4 regions of the Pseudoduganella sp. GW821-FHT11H04 genome follow, and region 1 is predicted to be linked to each of the others. Evidence: predicted binding sites of a transcription regulator. Region 1 holds the regulator's gene; each other region holds the start of a gene.
What was found. Region 1 encodes FNR, which switches genes on or off when oxygen is low (the NO sensors DNR and NnrR bind a similar motif). Its sites were predicted from a motif close to TTGATNNNNATCAA; they were not measured.
Positions count from the first base shown of each region.

Region 2: the regulator FNR is predicted to act here: its motif matches at 1,615-1,628, upstream of AC1RTP_RS22460 (universal stress protein).
Region 3: the regulator FNR is predicted to act here: its motif matches at 905-918, upstream of AC1RTP_RS05780 (FliM/FliN family flagellar motor switch protein).
Region 4: the regulator FNR is predicted to act here: its motif matches at 933-946, upstream of AC1RTP_RS03975 (hemerythrin domain-containing protein).

Region 1 is NZ_JBXARE010000019.1:83,428-85,625, forward strand. It holds gene AC1RTP_RS26255 (MerR family transcriptional regulator) at 1-142, shown strand, start outside; gene AC1RTP_RS26260 (carboxymuconolactone decarboxylase family protein) at 93-470, shown strand; gene fnr (fumarate/nitrate reduction transcriptional regulator Fnr) at 588-1,364, opposite strand; gene AC1RTP_RS26270 (response regulator transcription factor) at 1,466-2,101, opposite strand; gene AC1RTP_RS26275 (sensor histidine kinase) at 2,094-2,198, opposite strand, start outside.
Region 2 is NZ_JBXARE010000012.1:112,930-115,127, reverse strand. It holds gene AC1RTP_RS22465 (PHA/PHB synthase family protein) at 1-701, opposite strand, end outside; gene AC1RTP_RS22460 (universal stress protein) at 718-1,443, opposite strand; gene AC1RTP_RS22455 (dihydrofolate reductase family protein) at 1,654-2,198, shown strand, end outside.
Region 3 is NZ_JBXARE010000002.1:431,321-433,518, forward strand. It holds gene fliF (flagellar basal-body MS-ring/collar protein FliF) at 1-233, opposite strand, end outside; gene fliE (flagellar hook-basal body complex protein FliE) at 269-619, opposite strand; gene AC1RTP_RS05780 (FliM/FliN family flagellar motor switch protein) at 1,007-1,861, shown strand; gene AC1RTP_RS05785 (FliM/FliN family flagellar motor switch protein) at 1,867-2,198, shown strand, end outside.
Region 4 is NZ_JBXARE010000002.1:28,186-30,383, reverse strand. It holds gene AC1RTP_RS03980 (DUF349 domain-containing protein) at 1-119, opposite strand, end outside; gene AC1RTP_RS03975 (hemerythrin domain-containing protein) at 200-868, opposite strand; gene AC1RTP_RS03970 (bifunctional acetate--CoA ligase family protein/GNAT family N-acetyltransferase) at 972-2,198, opposite strand, start outside.

The DNA of each region.
Region 1 (2,198 bases):
ATCGGCCGCCACGCTGCAGTGGAAAGTCGAGCATTACCGCTCTTTGGAGCAGTCCCTGGCGTCAGGTTCAACCACTAATGGAGGAATTGCTGATGACCACCAACCCAAACCGTTACGAGCGCGGACTCGAAAAACTGCGTGAGATCGATGGCGAGATCGGAGAACGCGTTGTAGCAAGCCTGGCCGAGATCGCGCCGGATTTTGCCCGCTACCTGATCGAATTCCCGTTCGGCGACATCTATTCCCGCCCCGGCCTCGACCTGAGAAGCCGTGAAATCGCGGTTGTCGCCGCGCTAACGGCAATGGGCAATGCAACGCCCCAGCTCAAAGTCCACATCCAGGCTGCGCTCAACGTCGGCGTGACGCGTGACGAAGTCGTGGAAACCATCATGCAGATGGCCGTCTACGCCGGCTTCCCGGCCGCCCTGAACGGCCTGATGGCCGCCAAAGAAGTCTTCGCGCTGCAATAAAGAAGTTCTTCACGAAATACCGGGAACTATGGGCTCGCTATTCCGTGAAGAACCATAAAAAAGGGGCAGCTGAGCTGCCCCATACACCCCCTACAGGTGAGAAAGCTGGTTCGTGGATCAGGCGACGGCCGCGTATTCTTGCGCCATGCCGCCGGAAGACATGACTTCCAGCTTGTTGCGGTCGATGATGCGCAGGTCGCGGTTATTCAGGACGATCGAGCCATCCTGGCGCAGGCGGGCCAGTTGGCGGCTGACGCTTTCCACGGTCAGGCCGAGGTAGCCGCCGATATCTTCACGCGACATGCGCAGCTGGAAACTGGTCGAGGAGTAGCCACGCTGGGCATAACGGCCCGCGAGGTTGAGCAGGAACATGGCCAGGCGCTGCTCGGCGCGCATATGGCTCAGGAACAGCATTACAGACTGCTCGCGCTGGATTTCGCGGCTCATGGTGCGGTGGAATTGCTGCAGCAGGCCCGGGATCTGCATCACTAATTCTTGCAGGCGGCTGAAAGGGATTTCGCACACTTCGCTATCTTCCAGCGCCACAGCATTGCAGGAATGCTGGCCGTTACCGATCGCTTCCATGCCCAGCAGGTCGCCGGCCATGTGGAAGCCGCCAATCGTCTGTTCGCCGCGCTGATTCACCTGGACGGTCTTGAAGTGGCCAAAACGCACAGCGTACAGGCTGTGGAAGCTGTCGCCGGTCTGGTACAGCGGCTCGTCGCGCCCCACGCGGCGGCGGCGTGCGATGATCTGGTCAAGGCGGGCGACATCGTCTTCGGCCAGGCCTTGCGGCAGGCACAGTCGATTGAAACTGCACAGCGAGCATTTTGCAGCGACTGGTGCGCAGGATTTGGTGGCGTTTGCAGGGGTGATTGGGATGACCGGGCTCATGATGCTGCTCCTTGTTTTCGATGGGAGAAGTATCTCCCTCGGCATCATTTCCCGGTATCAAGCATCCTGTGTAGTTGTTGTAGTGGATCCCCTACAAGGCATCAGATCAGTCCATGCTCCAGAGCGTAGCGCGTCAGCTCAGCATTGCTGGACATGCCCATTTTCTCGAGGATGCGGCTGCGGTAGGTGGTCACCGTGTTCGGGCTTAAATGTAGTTTTTCCCCTATGCGAACCAGCGACTCGCCTTGGGCGATAAGCTTGAAAACTTCCAGCTCACGGTTCGAAAGCTCCTCGTGGTCGCCGCTTGGGCCGCCCCCAACCAGGGTTGCCAATTTTTCAAGCAGAGCCGGGCTGACATGCTTGCCGCCGGATGCCGCCTTGCGCACGGCCTCGATCAGGGTCGAGGTCGGGGCATCCTTGGTCAGGTAGCCGGAGGCGCCTGACTTAAGCGCCCGCACGGCGTAAATCTCTTCCGAATAGGTGCTGAGCACCAGCACCGCCATGCGCGGGTATTCGCTGCGCAGGCATTTCAGCAAATCCAGTCCATTCTTGCCCGGCATTTTGATGTCGACCAAAGCGACGTCGAAACTCCGCTCAGCCGCACGTTCCATGGCTTCCACGGCGTTGCCGGCTTCGCCCTCCACGCTGATATCGGTCGCCGTGCCCAGCATCAGGCGCACGCCGTTGCGCGCGATAGCGTGGTCGTCGACCAGCAATACGGTGATCTTGTCACCCATTTTTATCCTCCAAAGGCAGGCGCAGTTGCAGGGTCGTACCCTGCCCCGCCTTGCCGCTGATATTCAGCTCGCCGGCGAAGCGGCGCGTGCGTTCGTG
Region 2 (2,198 bases), on a different contig from region 1:
CCGGCCATCGCAGCGCTTGGGTTCTTCCAGCTGATCACGAAAACATCAAAGCCCTGCGCTACCAGGTGGCGCACCATGCTTTGCTGTTGCGTCAGGTCGAGGATGTAGTATTTGTTGATCCATGGCGGCACCAGGACCAAGGGCACGCTGCGTACTTTCGCAGCGACCGGCGTGTACTGGATCAATTCCATCAATTGGTTGCGCATCACCACACGGCCCGGCGTAGCAGCCAGGTCGCGCCCAAGTTCGAATTGCGCCCGGTCCACCATGCGCAGATCGCCTGCCAGGAGGTCGCGCAGCCATTCCTCGAAGCCCAGGCGAAGGCTGGCGCCGCCGGTATCAAAGGCACGGCGTAGAACTTGCGGGTTTGTGAGCGGGAAGTTGCTTGGTGCGACTGCGTTGCACCAATGCCGCAACCAGAAGGCCGCGCTGTGGGCTACGCGTTCATCGACGCCGGGCGTGTCGTAGATTTGCCGCTCCAGGGTGCGCGTAAAACCCAGGTACTGCTGCATCAGGCCATGAAAGAATGAGTTGCTGCGCCAGGATTCGTCGGTAAAGCGGTCATCGCCTTCCGCCGCTTCCGCGACAGGCGCGGGCATGCCCGTGGCCCAGGCTACGGTGGCTAGTTCGTGCCACGCGCGGGCTAATTCCACGGGATGTGCGAGCCATGCGGCGGCAACCTGGGCGAAAGGGTTTGGCATACAGGCCAGTATAGGCCTAATGCGCCATCAACACTGGCACAGTCATCGTCTGCAGGACGGTGCGTGTGGCACCGCCCAGCATGATTTCGCGGAACCGGCTGTGGCCATAGCAGCCCATCACCAGCAAGTCGGCGTCCACGTCGGCCGCGAACGAAAGCAGGGCGGACCCGATGTCGATCGCGGTCACCTGCGAGGAGACTTCGACCTTGATGTTATGCCGCGCCAGGTAGAGGGCGATGTCGGCGCCCGGTTCGCTGCCGTGGGTATCTGGCTGGCGGCCTGCGTTGAAGACGGCCAGCGTTACTTTGCCAGCAGCCTGCAACAGGGGGATTGCAGCCGTCAGGGCGCGCGTGGCCTCCATGCTGCCGTCCCAGGCGACCACTACGCGCTTGAAGGGCGCTTCAAAGTGTCCGGCATAGGGTACGACCAGCACCGGGCGGGCGCTGTTGATAACCACGTATTCGGGCGTTTCCTCTTCCATTGGCGATATCGGGTCGTCAGGATTCACCTGTCCGACGACTACGAGGTCGCCGTAGCGCGACTGCAAAACAAGTCCGTCCGCCGCCTCATCGTCGATCAGGCGCGCTTCAACCGAAGGCATGTCGAGCATCTGGCATTGGCTGGTGAAACGCATTAGGTTGGCGCGGGCGGTTTCACGCGCTTCGTCCATGCATTGGGCGGCCATGCTGACTCCCATGGCAGTGGCGTGGTCGGCATACAGGAAGCGCGAAATACCGCTCATTGCGGACCCCACCAAATGTCCCATTGCCATGCGGGTGATCTGTCCCGCAAGACGCACCCTCCGCTCAGTATCCGCGGAGCTGTTGACATGCACTACGACGGTCTTGTATCCCATGACGTCCTCCGGATGGTTATATGGGAAAAACTCTAGGCTTTTACGCAAAGACGCGGCATGATCTGGGTCAATTTCAATCTAATCGTCGAGGTTGCAATGAGCAAGCTGCGTGTATCGTGTTTTGCTGTCAGCACTGATGGTTTCGGGGCTGGCCCGGAGCAGAGTCTTGAAAATCCGCTAGGCAAGGGCGGCGTCCAGTTGCATCAGTGGTTCTACCCGACCCAGACTTTCCAGGCCATGCATGGTGACGGGGAGGGCAGCCTGGGGCTGGACAATGACTATGCCGAGCGTGGGATGGAGAATCTCGGCGCCTGGATCCTGGGGCGGAATATGTTTGGTCCTGTGCGCGGACCGTGGCCGGATGAGGAATGGAAGGGCTGGTGGGGGCCAAATCCGCCTTATCACACGCCAGTTTTCGTGCTGAGCCACCATCCGCGGGCGCCGCTGGTGATGGAAGGCGGCACCGTTTTCCATTTCGTCACAGGTGGCTTCGAAGAAGCATTACGCCTGGCCCGTGAGGCGGCCAAGGGCAAGGACGTACGCATAGGTGGTGGGCCAGCAACGATACGGCAATACCTGCGCGCCGGACTAATTGATGAGATCCACCTGGTGCAATCGCCAGTCCTGTTGGGCGCCGGAGA
Region 3 (2,198 bases), on a different contig from region 1:
GAAATTTTTTCCGCATCGAGCACATTCATCATGTCGGCGGCCGCGACTTTTTCGCGTTGGCCAAAGACAGGCTTGTAGCCGCTCTGGTCCTTCCACATTACCATCAGCACAAGCGCGGTGACGCCGACGGCCAGCAACAGCAGCGGGTACAGGTTCTTTACGACAGCAGGCGGCACAGCTGGAGCCGCGGCGCCACGCCAGCGTCCAAAGGCGGACTTGAGGTTCTCGATCACGTGTGGTCTTTCGAAAGGGAAGGCGTAAAAGGAGCTTACAGCGGAAGCTTGATCAATTCATCCACCGCACCCATCACCTTATTGCGGACCTGCATCAGCATCTGGAAAGACAGGCTGGCTTCCTGGCTGGCCAGCATGGCGCCAACAAGGTCGTCGCTACGGCCGGCATCGACGTCGGCCATCTTTTGGCTCGCGTTCATGTCTTGCGCATTGACACCGGCGACAGCGTCTTGCATCGATTGGGCAAAAGAGAAGGTGGAACCTGGCTGCGGTGCGTTGAATTGCGCCGCCGGAGCGATGGCCGTGGCATGCTGGGTGAGTTCGGAAGCCGCGTTGTTCAGGGCTGCCAGGTCGGCCTTGATCAGGCCTGCGAATTCATTTGCCATAGGGCACCTCAGGTGGGTTGCGCGGCGCTAAGTAACTATTGTTGTTGCAGCAACTGTATTGACTTCAAGACAGTAACTAACAATATGGAGTGAATGTTAAATAGTGCCGTACGGGAATACGGAGTGTAGCGCGAATTCGTGCTCGTAACAACCGCTTACAAAATGCAAAACCTCTTATAAATCATGCATTAAGAGTCGTTTTTGCAACCAACTGACATTGCCAAACACTAATGAATATTAACGTGCGGCAATTTTTATGTAAAGACTTTTTGACCGATGAGATACTTGATCCATGGCAATACGGAGGGAATTGAGTTATTCTACGCTTACCAATTCATCCCGAGCGGATAACTTTGCGATACGATTAAAGCGGACGGATGGGCCACCATGAATTCCACTCAAAGCACTGTGCGATACGAAGTCTTAGACCCCTGCTTATTGGGGCGGCCAGTCCACCGGCTCCCCGAATTTGCCGCACAATTGCGCGAAGATCTGGCGCAGTCCATGCGACTGAATGTGCATCGCCGATATTGGGGTACCTGCCAGGTTGACGAGGTGACTTTCAGTCGTCTCGACGGCAGCGAAGTGCGGCAGCGCTGGCTCGGTTTTGCTTCAACGTCGGGCCAGCTCGGCTTTGCGATGGAGCGTAAGTTGTTGCTGAGTCTCCTGAATTTTCGCTACGGCCGCGCGACGCGCGCTGAAGCAACAGTTGACGAACAGGCAGTGCGCGTTACCGCTACTGAAGAACGTTTGGCTGTGGTGCTCGGGCAACAGCTGGCCAGCATCCTCGCAGCTCGCATTGAAAGCAACCTGCCCAATGGCGGCAAGGAGCTTGACGAAGATGACAATATTAAAGCCGGCAGCGTTGCACAGCCTGCCAAAGGCAGCTGGGTGATTACCGTTTCGCTAAGTGACGGCGAGCTGCAAGGCAAGGCCTGGTTCGCACTCGATAAGCAAGTGATGGGCAGCGTGCTGCGCGGCCTGCAGCCCGGGCGCGATGCAAGCAAGAAGGGCAGCAAGAATCCAGGGCCGCTGGCGGCGCGGCTCCAGGTTGGACTAAGCGGCAGGCTGGTTTCCAAGGAAACTACGCTGGGCGCAATGTTTGACTTGCGTGTGGGCGATGTCATCCCGATCAGCCTGCACAGGGCAGACGTTATGCTCGAAGACTCCCGCCTGTTTACAGCTGCGGTAACTGAGCACAAGGGCAAACTCTGCTTAACCTCTTTTGAAGACTCAGAATGAATATGATGAACAACCCGAATGGCGCCAACGACTCCATGCTGGACGATATGTCGGAGGAGATGATCATCGACCAGGTGTCGCAGGATTTGAACGATGTTCCGGCGCCGCGTCCCGGCCGCCGCGACCTGCCGGCCATGATGCGCAAAATTCCTGTCACGCTGACGCTGGAGGTGGGCTCGGCCCGCCTGTCGTTGCAGGACCTGATGCAGATCGGCCCGGACAGCGTGGTGGAACTGGACATGCTCGCTGGCGAACCGCTGACCATCAAAGTCAACGGCACGGCCATTGGCCGCGCCGAGGTGGTAGTTGCGGGTGAGAACTACGGCCTGAAGGTCAT
Region 4 (2,198 bases), on a different contig from region 1:
TCAGCTTGCGCCGCGCGGCGTTCTGCTGGAGAACCCAGGGGCGCCTGCGGACCGCCGGCGCTGGACTGGCCGGCAACGCTGGCCTGGCTGGCCTGCTGCTTGAATAGGAACTCAAACATAGTTGTGCTATGAATGGATCAAAACCACCATCATAGCGCAGCGCCGCCCGGCAAGGGCGGCGAATGCAGGCACGGCGTGTTCAGACCGTATCCGCAGCGCGATGGGCCAAACGGCTGCGCCGGTGGTAGCGCAGCTTCGGCACAGGAATCTCGGCTTGCTCTTCTTGCCGCAGGGATGCACGCACCTGCTTGGCCTCGGTCAAAGCCTTCCTGTCTTTTTCGGCGGAACACGGCACGCGGCGCGCTTCCACCACTTGAGCGTCATGGGCCAGGAACTTGTTCGCGATGTCAAACCACGCTTCGCCACCAATCGCGGACCTCGCAATGGAGAACAATTCCTTTTCCTCTTTCTCCAGGCGCTGTAATAACAGCGTGCAGAAAGTCTCGATCGATTCGCAGATCTCCGCCACCTGGCGTTCAGTGTGCTCGCTTGCTGTATCGAGCTCAGTCTGCAGGCGCCGGATCACGGACAAGGCTGCATTATTCAGGCGGCTCAATTCATCAAGCAATTGGTTAGCCTGCTCCGTTGCGTTCTGCAACGCCGGAATCAGGTACAGCTCGATCTTGCGCCAATGGCAGGCCTGGTACAGGCGCTCCAGGGTTTCGCAAGCATATTCAAGCTGGGACAGGGTCAAACGCTGTTGCCGCAACAGCGTCGATTGCACGTATTTTTGAAACGACAGCAGGCTAAGGCGCACGTTAGCCTGTTCAACGGATAGCGCAACTAATGTATATGTGGCCGTTAACATTCTTGCTCCCAAATATCGCTACGGAAACGGAAGTACAAGTGTAAATAAGACCGACAGATTCGCTTTGACATTCATCAATGTAACGTCACAGCGCCCTCCTAATTTAGGAGGTTTTCAAATGCAGCGCAAGGCGAAGATCAACCATACCAGCTTCTTGCGACGGCGTCACGGTTCCGCCAAATCTTCGCATCAGTTGTTGCATTCCGATATTCTCGGACAACGCTTCGCCTGTAATTTCTCGCGTGCCGCGGCTGCTGAAATAGTCAAGCAATTTCTGGAACAGGATATTTCCCAGGCCTTTACCTTTCAAATCGGAACGCACGATGATGGCAAATTCTGCTTTTTGGTTATCCGGATCGGCAACCGCCCGTACCACGCCCAGCGTTTCCGGCAGGCCGTCAACGCCGGTGCGCGTCGCGATGAAAGCCATGGCGCGGTCGTAGTCGATCTGGGTCAGGCGCGCGAGCTGGGTCGGCGGCAATTCTTTCATTGCCGAGAAGAAGCGCAGGCGCACGTCGTCGGGAGCAAGCTGGCTGAAGAAGCGCACATGCGCCGGCGCATCTTCCGGCCGGATCGGGCGCAGCAGCAAAGGTGCCCCCTGCCATGCGATTTCCTGCTCCAGCTCCTGCGGGTAGGGGCGGATCGCCATACTGCTTTCAGGTCTGCGCAGGCCGAGCGTGGCGCGCGCGCCATGCACGTGCAGCACACCGTCCTGCACCGTAACGGGATCGATTTCCAATACGGCGATTTCGCCGATGTCGGCCACCAGTTCAGCCACATGCACCAGGGCGCGGCACAGGATTTCGCGCTCTTCCACCAGGGTTCGTCCAACGCCGGTGCGGCGCAGCATGTCGCGCGCCAGCACCGTGTTCAGCGGCGGCAGGCCGACGGCGCGGTCATCCACCACGCGGCCGGCGCTGCCGCCCAGGCCAACGCTGATGGCGGGGCCGAACACCGGGTCGTGCTGCATGCCGATGCGAAGTCGTTGCGCGTCCCCACAGGCGACGTTTGGCGCCAGCGGCAAGCCGTATGCGGCCAGCACGGCAGCCAGGTCGGCCTGCGACAATTCGGCATTGCCGGCGGCGCGGGCAGCTTCCACCAGTTGGCGCGCCGCTTGGCGCTCCGGCACCGAATGGGCCGGCACCTGGCCCGGCACTTCAATCAGCAAGGCCTGGTTACGCGAGTACTGCACGACCTGGCTGAAGGCGCGCACGGCTTTTTCAGGCGTGTCGTAGCTTGGCAGGCCGGCGTCGGCAAAGACCTGCCGCGCGCCTGCCACCGATTCCCCTCCCAGCCAGCAGGACAGCACGCAGCGGCTGCTTTGCTGCAC